2 regions of the Weissella sp. ESL1139 genome follow, and region 2 is predicted to be linked to the other one. Evidence: a T-box and tRNA genes for the amino acid it is inferred to sense, from the RefSeq annotation. Region 2 holds a T-box; the other holds one or more tRNA genes.
What was found. The T-box of region 2 lies ahead of ACSYSF_RS06525 (phenylalanine--tRNA ligase subunit alpha). A T-box ahead of a tRNA ligase gene usually reads a tRNA of that ligase, here a tRNA-Phe.
Positions count from the first base shown of each region.

Region 1: it has a tRNA-Phe gene. The T-box ahead of ACSYSF_RS06525 (phenylalanine--tRNA ligase subunit alpha) is inferred to sense a tRNA for this amino acid. The anticodon was not compared.

Region 1 is NZ_CP196375.1:23,902-35,852, reverse strand. Features, by position in the region: gene ACSYSF_RS00225 (glycoside hydrolase family 2 protein) at 1-6, opposite strand, end outside; gene ACSYSF_RS00220 (hypothetical protein) at 26-391, opposite strand; gene ACSYSF_RS00215 (carbohydrate ABC transporter permease) at 398-1,240, opposite strand; partial or broken gene ACSYSF_RS00210 (carbohydrate ABC transporter permease) at 1,260-2,183, opposite strand; gene ACSYSF_RS00205 (extracellular solute-binding protein) at 2,223-3,482, opposite strand; gene ACSYSF_RS00200 (ArsR/SmtB family transcription factor) at 3,700-4,626, shown strand; gene ACSYSF_RS00195 (alpha/beta hydrolase) at 4,641-5,372, shown strand; tRNA gene ACSYSF_RS00190 (tRNA-Leu) at 5,471-5,554, opposite strand; tRNA gene ACSYSF_RS00185 (tRNA-Leu) at 5,599-5,682, opposite strand; tRNA gene ACSYSF_RS00180 (tRNA-His) at 5,734-5,806, opposite strand; tRNA gene ACSYSF_RS00175 (tRNA-Trp) at 5,820-5,890, opposite strand; tRNA gene ACSYSF_RS00170 (tRNA-Phe) at 5,932-6,004, opposite strand; tRNA gene ACSYSF_RS00165 (tRNA-Asp) at 6,013-6,086, opposite strand; tRNA gene ACSYSF_RS00160 (tRNA-Val) at 6,089-6,161, opposite strand; tRNA gene ACSYSF_RS00155 (tRNA-Cys) at 6,409-6,479, shown strand; gene ACSYSF_RS00150 (glycosyltransferase) at 6,538-8,067, opposite strand; gene ACSYSF_RS00145 (glycosyltransferase) at 8,070-9,665, opposite strand; gene ACSYSF_RS00140 (NAD(P)-dependent oxidoreductase) at 9,688-10,350, opposite strand; gene ACSYSF_RS00135 (VOC family protein) at 10,476-10,856, opposite strand; gene ACSYSF_RS00130 (xanthine phosphoribosyltransferase) at 11,144-11,716, opposite strand; gene ACSYSF_RS00125 (nucleobase:cation symporter-2 family protein) at 11,722-11,951, opposite strand, start outside.
Region 2 is NZ_CP196375.1:1,318,187-1,330,137, forward strand. Features, by position in the region: gene ACSYSF_RS06500 (YfhO family protein) at 1-1,708, shown strand, start outside; gene greA (transcription elongation factor GreA) at 1,836-2,324, shown strand; gene recQ (DNA helicase RecQ) at 2,378-4,195, opposite strand; gene mltG (endolytic transglycosylase MltG) at 4,267-5,418, opposite strand; gene pheT (phenylalanine--tRNA ligase subunit beta) at 5,523-7,946, opposite strand; gene ACSYSF_RS06525 (phenylalanine--tRNA ligase subunit alpha) at 7,953-8,993, opposite strand; T-box leader at 9,058-9,261, opposite strand; gene ACSYSF_RS06530 (winged helix-turn-helix transcriptional regulator) at 9,302-9,652, opposite strand; gene ACSYSF_RS06535 (MFS transporter) at 9,893-11,011, shown strand; gene ACSYSF_RS06540 (GRP family sugar transporter) at 11,093-11,951, opposite strand, start outside.

The DNA.
Region 1 (11,951 bases), 580 kb from region 2:
ATACATACTTTTCCTACTTTCTATGTTATGAATTAACTAATTTTTGTCTTTTCTTCTTTAAACTAATGATGATTGCCGTTGGTACCAACAAAGCAACTGTAATGATGTCAATGCAGAAGTAAGCAACAACGACTTCAATAATGACAGTTGGCAATAGCCATTTGTTTAATTCTTTTTCTTTCAAAAAATACTTCGCCATTAACAAATTAATCAAGCCGGCTAAGATAAATAACGTACCCACTAAGCCGCTTAGTGAACTAACCGGTAGCAATGTTTCATGCGTTGAGGTACTAGCATCAAACATTCCCAATCCGATTGTTAAGACACCATCCATAAATTGCCAAATGGCACACGTTATTAATAGCTTTTTGTCCCAATTTTTTTCTAACATAAACAATTATCCCTTCACACCTACTGACAAAGACATTGATTGCAAGAAGTACTTTTGTGCAAACAAGTACAAAATAAAGGTTGGGATGATTGCGATAATCGCACCTGCCATCAACGTTGGAATATCAGCAACATACATACCTTGTAGTAGCTTCAAACCAGGTGTAATTGGCATCTTGTTAATGTCTGAGAAGACGATTGATGGCCACAAGAAATCATTCCATGAACCTGTAAATGTAAACAATGCCACCACGAATAACACTGGTTTAATTAGTGGCAAAATAATAATTCTAAAGATCTGCCAATCACTAGCACCGTCGATACGCGCAGCTTCGTCATACGCAATTGGAATATTATCCATAAACTGACGAACCAAGAAAATATTAAATGCTCCGGTTGCAGCTGGGAAGATCATTGCCCAAGGCGTGTTAGCCCAACCTAAGAACGTCATAATTTTGTATAGTGGAATAATATTCATAACTGGTGGGAACATCATCGTTGCTAATAAGAAAATGAATAGCACATTCTTTCCCTTAAAATCTAAACGAGAGAACGCAAAGGCTGATAATGATGTGACAACCAATACGAGAATTGTTGAACCACCCGCAATGACAATTGAATTCAAGAACCAGCGGAATACTGGTGTGTTCCCTGTGTTTTGTAGCAAATCTGAATAGTTTGAGATAATCCAATTAATTGGCAAGAACTTAAAACCAACTGACTGCATTTCAATATTGCTTTTGAATGATGACATGACACCATATAACAATGGCATGATCCAAATAATACTCAATAGGACCAAAAAGATAAACGATAACCACTGTGCTGTGCCCTGCTTCTTATTTTTCATTATCTTTTACCTTCCTACATCAATCTTTATTTCTTAGCAAAAATAGTTGAACCATTGACACAATCGTAATGCAGATACCCAAGATAACTGACATTGCTGAAGAAATTCCAGCCAATGATTGTCCTGAACCGAACGCATTTTGTTACACGTGCATCATTAGCACTGTTGTTGACCCATTAGGACCACCGTTCGTCAACATTAATGGTTGTCCATAAATGTTGAACTGGGCAATCGTTGTTGTCACAATCGTAAATAGCAATTGACCACGAATACTTGGTAAAGTAATGTGAATAAATTTCTGCCAATTTGAAGCACCGTCAATATCAGCTGCTTCATAGTAATCTTGTGGAATACCATTTAAGGCAGCTTGATAGATAATCATGTTTCCACCAATCGTCCACCAAACAGTCAAAATAACAATGGTAATCCATGCCCATGGTTGCGTACCTGTCCAAACCTGATCCAGGTTAAATAGTGTGTTTAACGGACCGTAGTTAGGATTGAAAATCAATGACCAAACAATAACAACCGCTGAGATTGAAAATAGACTTGGTAGATAGAATAGTCCTTGGAAGAACTTAGCAAACTTAGGTTTTGTATTTAACATAACTGCTAATAACAAAGGCACCAACACACAGAATGGTACTGAAATTAGTACGAACAAAATTGTGTGCCATAAACCACTTGTTAGTTGATCATGGAAAATCGAATTCGAAAACAGGATTGTTTTAAAATTATCCCAACCAACAAATATCGGTGTCCGAACTAAATCCCATTTTGTAAACGCAATATAGATACCAAAAATTAAAGGTATGAAGAAAAATATCGTAAAAATTGCCAAATGTGGCAATAGGTAAATCAAAGGATGGCTTTTGGTTAGCTTACGCTTATTTTTTTTACCTGCTGTCACTTGCTCAGTTGGCTTTAAAGAAACTTCTGCCATTAGTACTTAACTCCCTCTTTTTTGTACACAGTGTTTTTACTAATCCATCTGTGCGTCAACTTCATCTTGCACCGTGTTTTGCATCTTATTTAGATACTGTGAAATACTTGTCTTACCAAATACCGCATCGTAAGTGTAGCGGTCCAAGTAGTCAGCTAAGTATCCGTTATAACGATAGTTGAAAATCTTAAGTGACTTTTGTTCAACTTTATCTGTCAATAAGAATGACTGTTGCATCTTCAAGTAACGTGGATCTTTCGTAATGGCCAATGCGGCAGGATTTTGCCCTGACTTTGCCCAATTTAATGAGTGAGTGCGAACCCAGTTAACAAAGGCCAATGTTCCTTCTGTTTTTGCTTTATCACGCTTAGGCTGCTTCAACAAAACGAACTGGTGACTTGATGACCAGTTAACCATCTTATCTGGATCAGATGATAACTGAGGTGAGTTTGTTACACCGTAATCAATGTCACCTTCTTTAATTTGGTTATTCATCCAAATTCCTTCGGGATGGAAAATTTCTTTACCTGTTAAGAATAATTGCATTGGGTCATCACCGTCTTGCGTGGTAACTTTTTCATCATGTAACTTTTTATATGTCTTAATCACTTCACGTGAAGTTTTATTATTTAAATCAGGATCCTTACCATTCTTGGTTAATTCACCACCTAATTGACCGTACATTGATAGAAATAATGGTTTCCACCAAGTTAATCCCAAACTGGCGATACCATCTTTTTGTGATTTCTCACCAGCTGCTTTAATCTCATCAAATGTGACGATATTGTCATCCAAAGCGTGTGGTGCATACTTCTTCACCAACTCTTTGTTGTAATACATAAACGTCGTGTGAATATCTAGTGGTATCCCGTAGCGCTTACCTCTATAATCACCATTTTCCCAAGCTTCTGGAACATAATTATCTTTGTTGATGTCAGAGAACTTACCCAAATAAGGATTGTAATTATCTAACAAGCCATTATTGACATAGTCCTTAATACGCTCAACATGGACAATCTGTAAATCTGGAATTCCTTTCTTAGAATTAACAATTGTTGGAATCTTTGAATACATATCAGCTTCAGTAAGTGATACATTCTTAACTTTGTATTCTGGGTTCGTCTTGTTATATTGATTAACAAGCTTCTGCATACTAGTACCATCCGGTCCAGTAAACGGATTCCAAAAAACAATTTCTTTGGTGTCATCGGCATGAACTGGGGTACTAAACCAACCAGTTAAGCCAAATGATAGTGCAATTGATGATGCAATTGCTCCCCAAAAATGTGACTTTTTCATAACTTTCCCCTCTTAAACTAGGCACATAATGAAATAATTAACGTTAACCTTAACTTCTTAACATGTGTATTATCATCCCGCAATGTAAGCGCTGTCAACATTGACATGGCGGTATATGGTCGTTATTAATTATAATGGGAACATTGTTGACACCTCTGAAAATAATTCGTATGATAGTTAACAAAATGGTTAACTATTATGTCAAAGAGGGGGCTCTATGGATATTGATATTAGTATGGACTATTTGCCTATTTATCAGGCACTAGATTCACCGGTCCGTTTAGAAATGATTGAGATTATTTCACACGAAAAAATAACCGCTACCCAGTTAGCACAACGTATGAACATTAGTAAGGCAGCAGTTTCTAAAAATTTGCATATTTTAGAACAAGCAAATATTATTTGTTTTCAAAAAGGAACTGACAATCGTCAAAATGTTCCCAAAATAAATATTGATAAAATTTCAATTAACTTTCCACAGAAAATCTTTCCGGAATACTATAAGAAAACTTATGATATTCCGATTGGAAATTATTTTGCTATTGATAACGTGGCCCCATCTTGTGGGTTGGCGACCAATACGCAATTAATCACACCAATGGATGATAGCAACGTCTTTTTTAGTATGCATCGATTAGAAGCACAACTACTTTGGTTTACTGAAGGTAGTATTGAATATATTATTCCTAATGAAATACCTGAAAATGGTCAAATTGAATTATTGGAATTTGATATTGAAATGTCGAGTGAATTTCCGTTATCCAACAATAACTGGCGTTCAAAAATTGGCTTTTGGCTAAATGATACCTTTATTGGTGCCAGTGAATTACCAGGAAATTATTCTGACGTTCATGGGCGTTATACACCCGATTGGTGGCCTAAGAAATTCAGTCAATATGGTTTACTAAATCACATTCGCATTGGGGAACTAGATACATCAATCGATAGTGTCAGCATTTCTAACGTTAAAATTAGCGACCTTGATTTAGGTCACACGCGTCGCTTAACGTTAAAAATGGCCGTACTGCCAATCGATAATGACACGTATGGTGGTTTAACTTTATTCGGGAGTGATTTTGGGAATCATCCCCAAAATATTAAAGCAACTGTTTACTATTCACAAAACGACGTAGCAACCAATTAAATTAGGGGGAAATTATGGCACATTTACGAATCACACGTTTTTCAAATACTCTGCAAACACATATGAACATTGAGGTTATTTTGCCGGACACATTACCAAAAGAACCATTAGCAACGCTTTGGTTATTACATGGTCTTGGTGAAAGTGGTACGTGTTGGTCAGCGCGCACAACAGTCGAAAATTTGGCATTAGATTACCAAGTTGCGATTATCATGCCCAATGTCAATCGTAGTTTTTATATGGATGAAGCATATGGTTTACCTTATTGGACATATTTAACCGAAGAATTAATCCCAGAAATGCGCCACATGTTCCCTTTGAGCAGTCGACGTGAAGATAACTTCGTTGTTGGTAATTCCATGGGTGGTTTTGGTGCCTTAAAACTAGGGTTTAGTCATCCAGATTGGTTTAGCTACGTTGCGGCCCTATCACCGGTCATCGATTTGCATGACGTGATTCCAATTATGCCTGATATTAAAAGTGTCTTTGGTAATGCATTACCCGAGCACTATCTTGAAGAGCTCGCTAAAAATGCTGATTATCAAGATTTAGCTGCCATTCATTGGTATCGTGCGATTGGTGAAGATGATTTCCTTAAAGTTGCCAATGATGAATTTACTAACTTTATGAGTGAACAACAGCTCAACGAAACCTATCAAGTATCCCCTGGTAGTCACGAATGGGTTTTCTGGGAAAGGGAACTTAAGAAGATTTTTGCGTGGTTGCCTTTACAAAGGAATATATAAAAAATTAAGGATTGAGATCACGGTGTCTCAATCCTTATTTTTAACATAAAAGAAAAAGCCTCAAAACCCTAAATAAAGGATTTCAAGACTTATAGGAATGCCGTCGATGGGGGTCGAACCCATACTCCCTTGCGAGAACTGGATTTTGAGTCCAGCGCGTCTGCCAATTCCGCCACAACGGCATAATAATAATTAAATACGAACTTTACTAACAATGGTTACCCAATGCCGTCGATGGGGGTCGAACCCATACTCCCTTGCGGGAACTGGATTTTGAGTCCAGCGCGTCTGCCAATTCCGCCACAACGGCATATCCAATTATTATCAATATAAAAATAAAAAAGTTATTGCTAACTTTAAGGGCGGTAGGTGGGGATCGAACCCACGCGTGCCGGAACCACAAACCGGTGTGTTAACCACTTCACCACTACCGCCATCATCATAAAACAGGGGTAGAGGGAGTCGAACCCCCACCGACGGTTTTGGAGACCGTTGTTCTACCATTAAACTATACCCCTATTACAAGATGGTTATTTTCACAATACAATGTATTATGAAATGGCGCGGGGCGGAATCGAACCGTCGACACTACGAGCTTCAATCGTATGCTCTACCAACTGAGCTACCGCGCCATTATAAACGGTCACAACGGGATTCGAACCCGTGATCTTTCGCGTGACAGGCGAACGTCATAACCAACTAGACCATGCGACCAATGGACGTTACAGGGCTCGAACCTGTGACCCCCTGCTTGTAAGGCAGGTGCTCTCCCAGCTGAGCTAAACGTCCATTTTTATTATTGTTGTAATCTCAACAACAGAAATTATTATACAGATATTTTGCTCACTTGGCAACCCCTTACACGACTAATATTTGATATTAATATATAAATTAACATATTTTTTTATAAAACTTATAAATGCATCTTTTTAAATATCATTTTATTAAAAAATAATTTAATTATCAATTACACATGTTTAGACAATTGCAAGTTTTCCAAATTTCCCCTATAATATGTAATCGTGGTAGTAATTATGGTAGTGTCGCCAAGTGGTAAGGCAACGGTCTGCAAAACCGTCATCACGGGTTCGATTCCCGCCACTACCTTATACAATAAAGGACAAATTGACAGTGTCGCGTCAATTTGTCCTTTTTGTTTGCCATGCTATTTTAAAACTTGTTGCCAAATTGCTTGCATGTCTTCGTCAGCAAACATTTTAGCTTTCTCATAGGCTGCCGCAGACATCTTAGTCCATAAGTCATCCTGTGACATTAATTTAATAATCTGTTGCGCCATCGCGTTACTAGAACTATCAGGCACAATATAACCATTAACACCATCGTCAATCAAAGCATGGGCACCATATGGCACATCGTAACTAACTGCCGGCACACCATAGCTCATAGCTTCAACAAGATTCATGCCCAATCCTTCAGCCAATGAGGGTTGTAAAATAACTTGTGCTTGCTCATAGGCTTGCTTAAGTGACTGCCCTGTGACATAACCACCAAATGTAATATGATCATTAATCTTTAATTTGGTTGCCAAAGACTGCAACTCGTCCATGATTGCTTGCGAAGCTGCATAACCATATAGTACCAAGGTTGCATCAGGTATTTTTTTAATCACTTTCGCTAGCACACGTAAAGCTTGATCAGGTCTTTTTTCAGATGACAACCGACCAACATAAATCATTTGATGACGGTACCGTTCTTCCAATGATACGTGAGGTTGCTCAAAAACAGCTGATGGTAATGCCATGTCTGGTGCAACCTTAATCCTAAGGTCCGGATAACGTGCCATTAAATCCTTTTGCTGCGCTGTTGTTGGTACAAGAATTGCGGTAAATGCTTGCCCATAATTTTCTAACACATTTGTATAAGCTGGATATAATTTACCACGTACCGGATGCTTAATATCCCCAGTATGAATGTCATGCAAGTAGGCATACTTTTTAGTTGTACCTTGCACAGCAGCCACTGCTTGATCCAATCCCCGTCGATCTGAAATCAGAGTAACATCGTCTTGTTGGCGCGTAATCTCATTTAGGAAAAACAAAAAAAGCTGATCTTGTGAATTAAACCGGTAATCATGACCTAAATAATTTTTCAATTTATACATAGTCGGCATCAATTGTCCATTGATCTTCATATGTGTAATTTCAATAACTGGTTCCCCAGCTAAATTCAAAAATTGTTGTACGGCTAATTGACCATCAGGATGGAAATAATCGACTGACGACTTAAAACCACGCCAATCAAAATTTTCACGAGCAGTAATATTATCGGCCCGATCATAATAAGTAATGTCGTTGACCAAACCAACTGTGGCCGGCATTACATTAATACGACCAATTACACGACCGGCGTCTTCAATTGTTGAATAATTAGGTCCGTGACTAACAATATGATATTGATCTAGTGGCAGTTGCGGTAGTAAACGCAAATGTTGTTTCTTTCGCGGTATACTAGTCGTTCCCTGAAAGTAATCATACATATTCAACACTTCGTCCGTGCTCAAGTGCATGACGGTTGCATCACGGTTTAAAAAGCGATTGTAATCTCTTGTGACATAAACAGCTTGATCTAAATTACCTTGCACAACTTCACGATTAAAAAATTGTACTCGCTTAGCTTGCGCATGTTCCGTCCCAGAATTATAGGCAAAAATATTTTCACTTACGAAATAATACATGATTACTGTTCCCTCCGATAACCTGGTGTAGCAGCTAATTTAGCTGACCAGCTATCCTGAGCATCTGCTAGTAAGGCTTGCCATGCTTGCCATACTGATGCTTCAGAATAACGATGTGCTGACTCATAAGCACCATTTATATATTGCTCTGCTAACTTAGGATTACGCAAAACTTGCAAAATTGCATTAGCTAACGCTTGATAATCACCATATGGTACAACAGCACCATTAACACCATCTTGAACAATTTCATTTGGTCCATAATTGACATCATATGAAAAAGCAATTAAGCCGTGCGAAATAGCCTCCATAATTGCCAAGTTAAAACCTTCCATACGTGACGTCAGCCCATACATCATCGCATTATTTTGAACAGCATCAATATCAGTCGTATACCCTTTTAACGTAACCGCATCACCTAAATTGTATGCTGCAATTACGTCCTCAACTTCACGCCGTGCCTTATAATCATCACTTGGATCTGGATAACCATATAAGTCCAACGTAACTTGCGGAAATTCTTGATGCACAATCCCAATAGCCCGAACTAAATCATCTAAATGCTTTTCCCAGGCAATTCGTGCAAAAACAACCATTTTACCAAATTGACGATCAGCTAATGGAACTCGTGGCGCATTTAATAATTTTTCCGGCACAACTCCGACTGGAATCGTAAATAGCTGTGCTTTGGGTTGCAAACGAGTGCGGACATCAGCTGTTTGTTTATGCGTAGCTGATACCACGGCATCATAACCATCAATTGCGTTTAAAGCAAATTCATAGTTGTTATTAAACAATGGTGCCTCCGGATCTTGTGCATCCGCAGTATGTGCATTATGCAAATGAAAGACCGTATAGGCTGGTTTCTTCAATTCCAGCAAACCTTGATCACCCAAATGAGCACGATCCACGATAAACACATTAGGTCGATCAATTGACCAAAAATCTTCATTCAAGCAATTTAAAAAGTATGTTATTAATTCATTCCGCGTATCAAATTGATACACTTTATGCTGACGGTTAGTTAAACGCCAACCAGTTTTATGCATCTCACCTGCCATTGTTTGTTTATGAAAAGCTTCAATAACCGTTCGACCACTTGGTGTCACCCACGCTTCCGTACCAATTTTATTATCAGCCGTATACCACTGTTTTAATGAGACAAAGCCACGTGAATCATAATGTTCCACGCAATATAAATTATTAAAACCATCAAACCACTCAACTGATTTCACTTGCATATCAAGTGCCTCATTATAATTAACACGTGCAACTAATTGGCCATTCGCCGTAACCAAGTATCGTTCATTATCAGGATCATCTGTATATATAGGATTTAAAACGCCATATTCAACATCTTGCACCTGAACTTTTTTAGCAATTACTTGCATTGTTTCTTGAAAATAATCAAACAAATTAATAATCTGTTCATCTGAAATACCGGCTTGATTTGCCGTCACATGCCCATTTGGGTCCCAATCACATAACACCACTTTTACAGGCTCTTCGTGTTTATTAAATAAATCCAACCGCTTTAATTCAGCATGCTCAATCCCCGATTTATGGTCAGGCATCGTTGCATTAATAAAAAAATTCATTTGTTACGCCTTTCAAGCATTATTAAGCAAACTGGGTCCATAAACGTACAATAGCTTGGATACCAGCATCTGCTAATTGCTTTTCATCTGCTAGTTTTGTATAAAATTCTTCTGCCATCTTAGTCATTGGTACTGGTACAGACATCTTTTCAGCCTCATCCAATGCGATGCGCAAATCCTTAATATAATGTTTTACATAGAATCCTGGTTCATAGTCATCTGACAACACACGTGGTCCATAATTATCCATTGACCAATTTTGTGCAGCGCCACCACCAACCATAACAGTTAGGGTACCATTCTTAGCTCCAGTATCGCCACCAGAGACAGGTGCATCCAGAACCGTCACACCAATCTTTTCACCAGCGTTTGTTAGCTCTTCCGCCAAAGTTGGTGTCGAAGTAGTCATATCCATTACGATTTGACCTGCATGTGCACCAGCGAAAATCCCCTTGTCACCATAATATTGTTCGGCAACATCCTTAGGGTAACCAACCATCGTCATCACAACATCAGCTGTTTCAGCAATTTCACGTGGTGAATCTAACCATACGGCCCCGTTATCAATCACTGATTGCGCATGGGCTTTCGTGCGATTATAAACAAAAACTTCATAATCAGCCTTTAGCAAGTTATTAATAATACCAGTACCCATTACACCAGTACCAATAAATCCTAATTTCATTTTTCTCCCCTTTTCATCGCGCGTTTATCATAATTCTTATACTCATTATTCTATCTTAAATTCCCTTAATTTAACAAAAAAAGACTACAAAGTTGCCGTATCTCATCAACTTTGTAGTCTAGTTATTAAGCTTTATTTTTTTGGCAAACTTCCAAGATTTCCTTGTTTGGACCAAAGAACTTAAAGTAGCGAATACCATAATCCCAGAATGGTAATGACACAATCTCATGATCAATCAATTCAAATTCAGATTCATCAATAAATTTAAAAGCCCCTTCGATGTCATCAGTTGCAATGGCAATGTGATTAATCGTTCCAAATTCAGAAGTTGATTCACCTTCATACACTTCAAGTAATAAATCATTTAATTGGAAAAAGCCCACGCGGTGACCATTTTCATCTTCTTCATTGATAAACGTAAAACCGAGTGATTCATAAGCTGGTATGCTCTTCTCAAAATTTTGTGTTGGCACACCAATATGATCAAATCCCTTTAAAAATCCCATATTATCTCCCTTAACATGCAATGTTGTGCACGTTTTATTATTTTATAGAAAACGATTTCATTTTATACTCATTATTTATAAAAGTAAATAGGAATAATATGTTTATTTATAAAAAGAGACCGAGACATTAAAATGTCTCGGTCTTCTTAAACGCGTTCACAAAAGCTGAACCCTCAATATAAAGTCATTGGCACCAATCATGTCCTGCGCGTTGCTCCGGCCATAATTGGCGTCAACAACGTTATACTCCAGGTTCAACCCGCTTTTGCTCACGCTCTTCTCTTATATTAATCAGCAAAAACAACTTGTCCATCTTCAAAAGCAGCAATACGTGCTAATGATTCAACATGAACACCTTGTTCATCTAACATGGCACGACCCTTTTGGAATGTCTTTTCAATCACAATACCAACACCAACAACTTCAGCTTGAGCGGCATTAGCAATTTCCATCAAACCAGTAACAGCTTGTCCATTAGCTAAGAAATCATCAATAATCAATACGCGTTCACCTTCATGTAAGAAACGCTTATCGATCATCACATGGTTTGTCTCTTGTTTCGTGAATGAGTAAACATCAGCAACATATGATTCAGATGATAGCGTAATTGACTTCTTCTTACGTGCAAAGACTAATGGCACATTCAAAGACAAAGCTGCAAAGACAGCTGGCGCAATTCCAGATGATTCAACCGTCAACACCTTGTCGATTTTTTCATCGGCAAATAATTGGGCAAACTCATCACCCATATCTTGCATCAACTTTGGATCAACTTGATGATTTAAAAAGTTATCAACTTTCAAAACATCTTCACCTAAGACACGACCATCTTTTTTAATACGATCTTCTAAAATTTTCATGTTGTCTACATTACCTCTTTCTCACGACCTGGTAGCACAATATTTAACACAACAGCTAGTACTGACGTTACAACAACTGAATTTTCAATCACTAGCTTTACAAGTTCTGGTAGGTGTTGGAAGATTTGTGGATAAACCGTCACACCAATCGCGGCACCAATTGAAATACCCGCAATCATCAAATTACGCTCTGCATTAAAATCAACTTGCTTTAGAATTGTAATTCCTTGTACTC
Region 2 (11,951 bases):
TTTACCTATTATAGTTGTTTGGTTTTTCTTTACTTATAAAAATATTCGTTGGCAAACCCGCTTAACTGCGCTCATTATTACGGCTATTTTAGTTGTCTCAATGATGTATGCTCCTCTTAATTTATTGTGGCATGGTTTCCAATTCCCAGTATGGTACCCTTACCGATTTTCATACGTCTTCAGTTTTTGGCTACTATGGTTAGCGGCGTCAATTTGGTCACCGTCATTACGACTTTCGTGGCCACAATTCTTCTCACTATTCGTACTAGCGAGTGGTGTCGTCATTTATTTGATTACTCGTCTTGATGACTTGGATTTCATTTCTGAACCACAATTGTATATGGGCAGCTGTTTCTTTATAGCACTACTACTGCTACACATTACACCCAGTCAGATGCGATTATGGTTACCTGTCGTCACCCTAATTGTAATTGGTGAAATGACAACAAGTACCATTTGGACTTTAAATAACTTTAGTTACTTAACAAATACTGAATATCAAAATTATATTCGTAGTTTAAATAAAATCACGCAGCATTTACCAAAGAATGATCATGACTTTTATCGTGTTGCACAATCGTTTCAGCGTACTAAAGGCGACCCACTGCAAGGTAATTACCATGGTGCTTCAACCTTTAGTTCAGCACTTGAACACCAACAAAGCGATATCATGGCAGCTCTTGGGCAACCCGAAGGTGATAATTATATTACCTATTCGAGCGGTACTTTAATGTCTGATTCGTTATTGGGAATGCGTTATTTGTTACAACCAACTGGTACGGATCCTAATGTTAGTGGTACGCCAACCAATATGCAAACTTATGCGCGTTCAGATACCAATGGTAGTTACCAACTTGTTAAACAAACCAAGCAGGCTATTTTATCGCAGAATCCTAATGCACTCCCATTAGGTTTTGCCGCTAATAAGGACGTGCAACAAATAGCTTTTAAAGATAATGATCCTTTGCGTAATCAAAATGTGCTTTGGGACAGCCTAACAAATAAGCAACAAGAGCCTATTTTCAAGAGCGTTAATTTTTCACAATCAAGCTCAGACAATATAAACGCCCCCACAACAATTACCGGTGCATACTTAAAGAAACAAAATACCAAGGCTGATGCTAGTTTAACGTTATCTTATACGCCAACGACTGATGATCCTTATTATTTGACGTTAGGAAATGCTGTTACAAATGACAACGTCGATATCCAATTAAATGGCCAAACGTTGCCAGCAGTACCTAGTCACCGGCATACAATTATCTTACCGATGCCAGCTTATGCTAAAGGTCAGAAACAAGAGATAACATTCATTCTTAAGAAAAAGGACGTCTGGTTGCAAAATGTTTCCTTGTATCAGAGTAACCGTGAGATAGTTGATCAGCAAGCTAAGCAATTGCAGAAGCATCCATATAAGATTACAAAGCAGTCGCCTACAAAGATTACTGGACGTATCACCATCCCCAATAAAAACGATATGATGATGACAACGATTCCAAATTCAAGTGGCTGGCAAGTAACTGTCGATGGTCATACCGTTAAGCCTAAAACAATTGGTAAATTCTTTATCGGCGTCCCATTAACTACTGGTTCACACGAAGTAACCTTTAAATTTAAAACGCCATTTTTCAAAATTGGCGCCATTATTTCGTTAGTTATGATACTATTAGTTATTGGTATTAAATGGTTTGTACCCCAGCAAAAGTAACCTGCTCCGTGTTAAAAGTTTTTCAAATAACTTTACACCTGTAACATAGCGTGGTAATGTAAATCTTGAAACTTTGGGGGAGAACCATTAATCAAAGAAATCATTATATTTACAGGAGAACATAGTCATGGCTGAAGAAAAAACATTTCCGATGACTCTCGAGGGAAAAGCCAAAATCGAAGAGGAATTAAATACATTAATTACAGAAACTCGTTCTGAAATTACAGGACGTATCCAATTAGCTCGTAGCTTTGGTGACCTATCAGAAAATTCTGAATATGCATCAGCAAAAGATGAACAAGCTTTTGTTGAAGGTCGTATCAAAACACTACAAAACATGCTAGACAATGCTGAAATCATTGATTCTTCAGAAATTGCTACGGATGAAGTGTCTGTTGGTAAGAAAGTAACCTTTAAAGAGCTTCCTGATGAAGAGCCCGAATCATACAGCATCGTTGGTGCGGTTGAAGCCAACCCAACCGAAGGTAAAATTTCAAATGAATCACCAATTGCTGCTGCCTTAATTAGCCACAAGGTCGGTGATAAAGTCTCTGTTTCACTACCAAATGGTTTTGATATGGACGTTGAAATTCTTTCAGTTGAAGTTGCGGAATAAATAAGCAAAAACAACCATGGACAAAATCCATGGTTGTTTTTTTGTGTAATCATTTAGGCTTGGGCAATCACTTGTAATACTTCTTTACCATACTTATCAGCCTTTGCTTGTCCAATACCTGAAATGTTGAGTAATTCAGCCATTGTCGTTGGGCGTTCACGTGCTAAAGCAACTAACGTCCGATCATTAAAGATAATAAACGAAGGTATTGACGTCTTCTTTGATAATTCTAAACGCCATGCTCGTAATTGTTTAAATACTACCTGTTCAGAATCATTTAAATCATCCTGCGTTAACGGCGTATCCGCACTAACCCGTTCATCCAAGCTCGCTTGGGTATGGCGCTGCATCACTTTAATTTCACCACGTAACACCTGTAAACCGGTCTTTGATACCGTCAAGCCATGATATTCACCAGTAATTTGTAAATAACCAGATGCCAACAAGAAATCAATCATTGCTGTAATTCGCACACGTGGCACACCCTGCATTAACCCAAATGTTGGCAACTGATCAAAATGAGCCCACTTAAATTTATCAGGGACACGACCACGCAAAGTTTCTGCCGTAACCATTTTACCGAAGGCATCTTTATTTTGTCGTGAATTACGCATACGGACAACATGGCTCAGCACTTTCTGAGCATCGGTTGTAACATCGGATACCTGGCGAGTATCCAAACAGTTCGTACAATGGCCACATGGCAAGGTTTCCTCACCAAAATAACGGGTAATATACTGTTGTAAACACACAGTCGTTGCCCCATAATTGGCCATTTCTTGTAACTTTTGCTTTTGTAAGCGTTGATAGTCAGTCGTTTGATTATCACTGTTTTCAATAAAGAAACGTTGGGTCTGCAAATCGGCAGCTGAATATAACAAAATCGCTTCTGAAGGCAAACCATCACGGCCGGCACGTCCAATTTCTTGATAATAAGCTTCTATCGATCCAGGAATACTGTAATGCAACACAAACCGAACGTTTGATTTATTAATCCCCATCCCAAAAGCATTCGTCGCCACAACGACATTTGCGCGATCAAACAAAAAGTCATCCTGCGCTTGTGAACGTTCTTCATCTGTCAAACCAGCATGATAACCAACCGCTGAAATACCACGACTAATCAAGTAATCAGTCACACTGGTTACCAATTTACGTGTTGGTACATAAATAATTCCAGCATCATCAATATGTTTTTTCACATAACGATAGACAAAAGTATCTTTATCTTTTTTCTTCAAACCTGTTTCTAGCCGAATCGTTAAATTATCACGAACAACACTAGTACGCACAGTATGTTGAATGGCTAACCGGTTTTCTAAGTCTGTTTGCACCCGCTTAGTTGCCGTTGCCGTCAAAGCCATCAAACGAGGAGCTGACATCAGGTTATTAATCAAATCAACTGCTTCCAAATAGCTAGGTCGAAAATCATGGCCCCATTGCGATAACACATGCACTTCGTCAATCACAACTAATGAAACATGCAAACGATTCAACAAGGCATACGTACCTTCACTCTTTAAACGTTCTGGTGCCAAATATAATAATTTAGCTTGTTCATTTAGTAAATGATTCATGGCATAACGATATTCTTCCTCATCCTGGGTAGAATTTAAAGTTACTGCATCAATCCCATTAGCAACTAATTCATCAACCTGGTTTTTCATCAAAGAAATGAGCGGTGATATGACGACAGTTATGCCAGGCAACATCAGTGCTGGGATTTGATAAGTCAAAGACTTACCACCACCCGTGGGCATAATACCAAGTGTCCGTTCACCAGCTAATACAGCATCAATAATTTCAGCTTGACCTTCACGAAAATCATCATAGCCAAATACCTGCTGTAGCGTTTCTAATGCTGATTGCATAATTCCTCCCTATTCATTTACGTTTCAATGAAAAAAGCCACATGTTATCGCATAACATATGACTATTTATCCTAATTATTGTCAGAACTTCCTACGGCATCATTGGTATCTTGTACGTCACCAGTCTTACCTAAGTGTTCATCATAATCAGCTGAATAATAAACCTTACCAGTCTTCAAGTTTGCAACGAAGTATAGGTAACCCTTTTCACGATCAGTTGGATGCAAAACAGCGTCGATTGCTTCCAATGATGGATTATTAAATGGTCCAGGACCAAAGCCAGAATAACGATATAAGTTATATGGATTCTTACTTTGCACATCCTTATTAGACAAATTAGTTTTCTTTGTCTTCAAAGCATACTTTGTGGCTACATCAGATTGTAATGGCATATCTTTATCAACACGGTTTAAGAAGACCCCAGCAATCGTTTGACGACTGGTTTGATCAACACCTTCACGCTCAACAAGTGATGCAACTGTCAATACTTCATGCATACTTAAGCCAGAATTCTTAACATCTTTAAAGCGTGGCTTCAATTGCACATATGACTGAGCTACCATTTGGTTAACTAGTTCACGCGCATTGTTAGCATCTTTCCAGTTATAAGTAGCTGGATACAAGTAACCTTCAAGACGATAACGAATATCTTTCGCTTCCTTGCTTGAAGCTTCTGAATCTAACAAACCTGGGTAGGCTTTCTTTAAACGATTGAAAAAGGCTTTGTCATTGACTGCCTTCAAGAAATCATCCCTCGTAAATTTGGTCTTATTGTTGACGTCATTTGCAATGTCATCAATGGTCTCCCCTTCACGTACTGTAATCGTTTCTTGATTATTCAGTGGTGATGAAGCACCCCCATTTTGTAATGTTTTAACAATTTCAGCTACTGTATCGGCTGGTGAAAATAGATAATAACCTGACTTCAAATTTTTAACATCTTTGTCTTGCACATAATGTTTGAAAGCTCTCTTTGAACGAATTATTTTTGCTTTATCTAATTTATCAGCAATTTCATCAGTATCAGCGTTGTCTTTGATTTTAACTTGCTTGCTCTGCTTATCTTGTGTATTTAGTGCTGAATAATCGCGCTTGTCTTGATAGCTAATCGTAAAACTAACGCCACCAGCAACAATAACTAATAAAATGATAATAATCACTATGATTCGGATAAGACCGCGACGGCTACGCTTTTTACGTCCAGCGTGATTACCATTATTCATAACAATTTCTCCTAAATATAATCTCTTAATCAATAACGCAAATAGTCGCTATTACTCCTAGTATATCAGTAATAGCGACTATTTAGAAAGTGTTTAAATATATCTTAACGAATTTCAGCACCAAATTGTTCAGCTAGTGCACCAGCAATGTGATCCACTTTTTGACTTGTTTCATCATCAAGCATTGTTTCTTCAGCATTAACAAATGTCAAACCAAAGGCAATTGACTTCATATCACTTGGTACGTTCTCACCAGTATAGACATCGAAAATAACGACATCATGTAAGGTCTTACCACCAGCCTGCTTAATAGCAGCTTCAATACGTGAAGCAGCAACATCACGGTTAACTAGAATAGCCAAATCTCGTGAAACAGCTGGGTAACGTGAAATTGCCTCGTAGTTACCTTCATTCTTTGGCAAAGCAATAATAGCTGATAAGTCTAGCTCAAAGGCAAATGTGTCATTAATGCGGTATTCCTTAGCTGTTAGGGGATGAATTTGACCCACAAAACCAATTAAATTATTACCAACATAGATATCTGCAGTACGTCCTGGATGCATATCTTCACGGGTTGTATTAGCAACAAACGTTACTTCATCAGTGAAACCATAGTTTGTTAGTAATTGTTCAACAATCCCCTTCATGGCATAGAAATCAGCCGGTTGTGCTTTTTCTGCCCAAGTACGCGCCGTAATATTACCAGTCATAACACCAGCTAAATGTTCAATTTCATCTGGGCGCTTAGTTGCATCCCCATCCGAAACAAAGACACGGCCTTGCTCATACAAGGCAACATCCATTTGCTTGCGGGCCTTATTATAAGCAACATCATCTAACAAACCAGTCAATAAGCTCATTCGGGTTTGTTGACGGTCCTGTGACATTGGATAATCTAATTGAATTGGTTCACCATCAGATAATGCAAAACGGTTAGCCTTTTGTGGCGTTGTCAAAACGTATGAAATCGCTTGGTTCAGACCAAGGCCTTCCAAGGCATGACGACTTGCACGAATTAACTTTTGTGCCTTCGTTAACTTACCAGGTGTTGTCTCACCGGTTGGTAAGGTTGCTGGTAAATTATCATAACCGTATAAACGGGCAATTTCTTCAATTAGGTCGGCAGCAATTGAGATGTCCCAACGACGTGCTGGTACCGTTACTGTGAAAGTGCCATCGTTTTCTTCATAAGGGAAGAACAAACGATTGAAAATAGCAGCAATTTCAGCACTAGTAATTTCAGTTCCCAATACATGGTTAACATAATCAACACCAACACTAACGCGAGGTGCTTCATAAGCAAAGTCTTGCGCAATCACTTGACCTGCTGTAACTTGACCACCAGCCAACTCAGCAACTAATGCGGCAGCATGATCCAATGCAGTAAATGTATCCTCTACATTAACCCCACGTTCAAAACGCATTGATGCTTCTGAATGCAAGTTTTGGTCACGTGCGGTGTGACGAATTGACTTAGGCTCAAAAATTGCCCCTTCCAAAACAATATCAGTTGTTTTGGCAGTCACTTCAGTTGACTCACCACCCATAACACCGGCAAACATCAACGCTTCATCACCAGAAGCAATGACAATATCGTCAGCACTGGCTTCACGATCAACACCATCAAGTGTCTTAAGTTGTTCACCATCTGCGGCGCGACGAACATGTACTTCAGGTGCAGGCAAAGCATTCAAATCAAATGCATGCATTGGTTGACCATACATTAGCAACATATAGTTTGTAATATCAACAACATTTGAAATTGGCCGAATACCCATGGTCCACAAACGACGTTGTAACCATAATGGTGAATCTTTAACCGTCACATTTTTAACAACACGTACCCCATATTTAGGTGCTAAATCAGCTGGTGCCGTAGCACTAATCAAATCACTCGTTTTTTCATCGCTTTCATGCAAATCAAACGTTGGCAACTTGGGTTTTTCAGAAAGGATTGCGGCAACTTCCCAAGCTGTTCCATTCATTGAAAAGAAATCAGCACGATTTGGCGTAATACCTGTTTCTAAAACATCATCATCAAGCCCTAAGACCTTTAGTGCATCCTCACCAGGTGTTAATTCAGCAGCATCAATATCATTAAATACCCAGATACCATCTTCAAAATCCTTTGGTGCAACTTTGTCATCAAACCCAAGTTCTTGAAGCGCAGCTAACATACCATTTGATACCTCACCACGTAACTTACCTTTACGGATTTTTTTGTTATCACCAATCACTGAACCATGCTTAGCCAAAACAACCATTTGACCTTCAGCAACATTTGGAGCACCTGTAACAACTTGAATTGGCTCATCTTCGCCGGCATCAAGTTGAGTAATCACCATATGATCTGAATCTGGATGTGGGACAACAGACAATACTTTGGCAATCACAACCTTCTTCATATTGCCTTTTGGTTGATACAATCCTTCAACCTCAACAGCTGTACGCGAAACCTTTTCTGCTAATTGCGCTGCTGGCAATTCAATTGGCATATAATCGCGTAACCAATTTACTGAAACCTTCATTTTGTCTTATCCTTTCTGATCAAATTGTGTTAAGAAACGTACATCATTCAAATAGAAATTACGAATATCTTCAACACCGTACTTAAGCATTGCAAAACGATCAGGACCTAAGCCAAAGGCAAAACCGCCATAGACGTCAGGATCAACCCCTGAATTACGTAATACATTAGGATGTACCATACCGGCTCCCAACACTTCAATCCATTCAATATCTTCAGGGTTCATATCAGGCGTTACCGCATTCCATGAAATATCAACCTCAACAGAAGGTTCCGTAAATGGGAAATATGATGGACGCAAACGAATATCGTGCGCTTCACCAAACAAATTATGCGCCACAGCCAACAAAGTTCCCTTTAAATCAGCCATCGTAATATGCTTATCAATAACCAAGCCCTCCATTTGGTGGAATTGGTGTGAATGAGTTGAATCATCGGTATCACGACGATATACACGACCTGGTGAAACCATCTTTAATGGTCCTTTTGTAAAGTCATGATTTTCCATCGTACGAGCTTGTACAGGTGATGTTTGCGTACGCATCAAAATTTCAGGTGTGATGTAGAACGTATCTTGCATGTCACGCGCTGGATGATCCTTAGGCAAGTTCATGCGTTCAAAGTTATATTGATCCTCTTCAACTTCTGGACCTTCGATAACTTGATAGCCCATGCCCACAAATTGATCTTCTAGATTTTCAATAATTTGTTGCAACACATGTGGTTGACCTTGCTTAACGGCACGGCCAGGTAATGTCACATCAATTGTTTCAGCTTCTAATTGTGCGTCCAATGCCATCGTTTCTAGATGGCTTTGACGTTCTGAAATTGCTGTATTTAAAGTATCACGAACATCATTAGCTAAAGCACCAACAACTGGTCGTTCTTCAGGGGTCAAGTTCTTCATACCACGTAACACTTCTGTTAGTGGTCCCTTTTTACCCAACCAATGTACACGAACCTGGTTAAGTGCCTTAACATCCGCTGAATCATTAATTTGTGTTAATGCTTCATCACGCAATGTTGTGAGCTCATCTTGTAAACTCATGTTTCTTCTCCTTATACTCATATAACTATTACAAATAAAAAAGTCCCTTCGATAAATAATTTATCGAAGGGACGCTAATTAACGTGGTACCACCCAAATTTAGTAGTCATCATTGACTACCCTCGGATATCTATTAACGGTGATAAACCGCATCAATGTTTAATTGATGAACTCCTGACTGAAATTCTATGTTTCTAAAGGCAGCCTTTCACCAACCACTGCTCGCTATGCTTTACAAAACACATACTAGGTCATTCATTGTTTCTTGTACCATTGTACAAAGTTTATTTTTAATTTTCAAGCGACGATTAACAATTCGTTTGCCACTTATCTGACCACTCATGAATAGCTGTCATCATGTCACGCATTGATTCACCACGTGGGGTCAATGCGTACTCAATCAATGCAGAATCATCGTATGTACGTCGCTCCACAATATCAGCTTCTTCTAATTCTTTCAATCGTTCAACTAACACACGATCTGAACACTTTGAAACTGATTGCGCTAGGTCTTTAAAACGGCGTGGGCCATTAACTAACAAAGTTTCAATAATCATGCCATTCCACTTACGTCCCAAAATATCAAAAGTTGCGACAAACTTGTCACACAATTTATTTTCAGACATATCACCAGCGATATTTTCAGTTACTGCTGTCATATGTTATTCTCCTTCACATAATTTCTTGTCATGCATTATTTTATGCTTTACTAACAAAAAATGCACACAACATGTTTTAAACGTTTAAGTCCATTATACTGTTATCCACCCCACAACGAAAGTAAAATTTGACACAAGGTGTATACTGATTTAGGAAAATTTAAGAAAGTTAGGTACAACATTACGTCAAAACAAGACTCCGGTAGCATTTTTAATGCAACTTTTATTCAATTATTCATTATTCAAATTCTTAGTATGATGACTTTTTATAGTCTCTTTGTCATCATCGGTCCATACGCGGTCAAAACTTATCATGTCAGCACAACCATGGCTGGTCTAATTACTGGTATGACCATCATTGGTACAATGGTTGCCCGTTTTAGTGCTGGTATCATGACCGCTAAATTTAGTGCTAAAAAACTAACCATTATTAGTATGGTGATTTTGGTTCCTATCTTACTTGCTTATCAATACCAAGGCGGCATTGTGTTTTTACTACTCATTCGCTTTATTCAAGGGCTCGCGGTTGGTCTCACTGGTACGGTAACAAACACAGCCGTTGTCAATGTTATCCCAACTGCCCGACGCGCTGAAGGTATTGCTTACTTCTCCCTAGCCACGATTTTAGGAACTGCTTTTGGTCCTTTCTTTGCGCTATTAATTGAGCAACATGCTTCCTACAGTGTGCTATTCTGGATTGAGTTTATTATCGGTATCATTGCCTTAATCGCAGCTTTGCTAATTGATGCTGATAAAGTTGTGATTAAAGCAACGCCTACAACTAAAAAGTTCAGTTTGCAAACCTTGATTGAACCAAAGGTGCTTGGTATTTCACTAACACTTGGTTTTGTTACTTTCGGTTATGCAGCTATTCAATCTGAGCTTGATTTTTATGCCAGTGATTTAAACTTAACCACTTTCGCATCATATTTCTTTTTGGTTTACGCCTTTGCAATCTTAATTTCACGACCAGTTGTTGGTCGCTTAATGGATAGCAAAAACGAAAACTACGTTGTTTATCCAGCATTAATCATTCTGACCATTGGTTTGATCATTTTAGCTAAAATGTCAAACGGTTGGATGATGCTCTTAGCCGCTATCTTCATTGGCTTTGGTTTTGGAAACTTCCAGTCAGCTATCCAATCAACAACCACCCAAATGGTACCGGCTGATCGTTTAACCCAAACAACAGCGACTTATTTTATTTGCTATGAATTTTCATTAGGTTTCGGTCCTTCAATTATTGGTTATGTCCAACCAATGCTCGGCTATCAAAACTTATTTATTGTCATGGCACTTATTGCCTTAATCGGTATCGTACTTTACTACTTTATTCATGGTCGTAAAGTTAAGGCCTAAACGTCCCCTTTAATTAATACGAAAATAAATACCAGGATTTATTGTGTGTATACAATAAGTCCTGGTATTTTAATTTATTATTTAAAGTTCAGCTAACTTAGAAATCAAGATAGCTCCAATGACAACCATGATCGATCCAACCAAGATATATGCCATTTGACGCTTTGTTTTCTTTTCTTTCAAAATGAAGATAGCCCCAAAGGTTCCAACGATAATTCCTGTTTGTGATAAGGTCGTTGCCGTTGCTTGTCCAACATCAGGATTACCAGTTGAGATAAACATGAAGACATTTCCAAGAGCCCAAACCAAACCAGTAATAACTTGACGCCAAGTACCAGCCTTGAACATGTCACCAGTTTCCTTAAAGAAGAAGATGACAATTAGAATTGCTCCTAAAATTTGACCCAATGATTGAGGAGCCACGATAGCTGTCATGTAATCCAAACCATTATTTTGGTTGTGAATTGCATCGGAAATATACCCCCACTTATTAAGCAAGTTTGGAATTACGAAGTAAGCCATGAAACCAAGCGTTGAAACAAGGACAGCCGTAATACCACCCTTGAAATCACGTTCTGGATTCAAGTCAGCGGGTGCATTTTTATCACGTACGGTTGTAAATAAGGCACCAACTGTAACCAACGCGATTGACAAAATTCCAAAGAACCACATCCGACCAGTATGCCATTCACCAAGAACAGCTGCGGCCATCAATGCATTACCAACGATTTGACCAGAAGTTGAAAGTGGGTTACCTATTGATACTCCCAATTTCTTAAAACCAATCAATTGACCAACTTGACCAACGGCCCAAACTAGTCCTGAAATAAATCCAACTAACCAAATTCTAGGGTTAAACGCATAATCTGCACCAGCACTTGGAATAACAAATGCAAATAAGGTACCAAATCCTAAAATAAGGGCACCAATAGTCATTCCC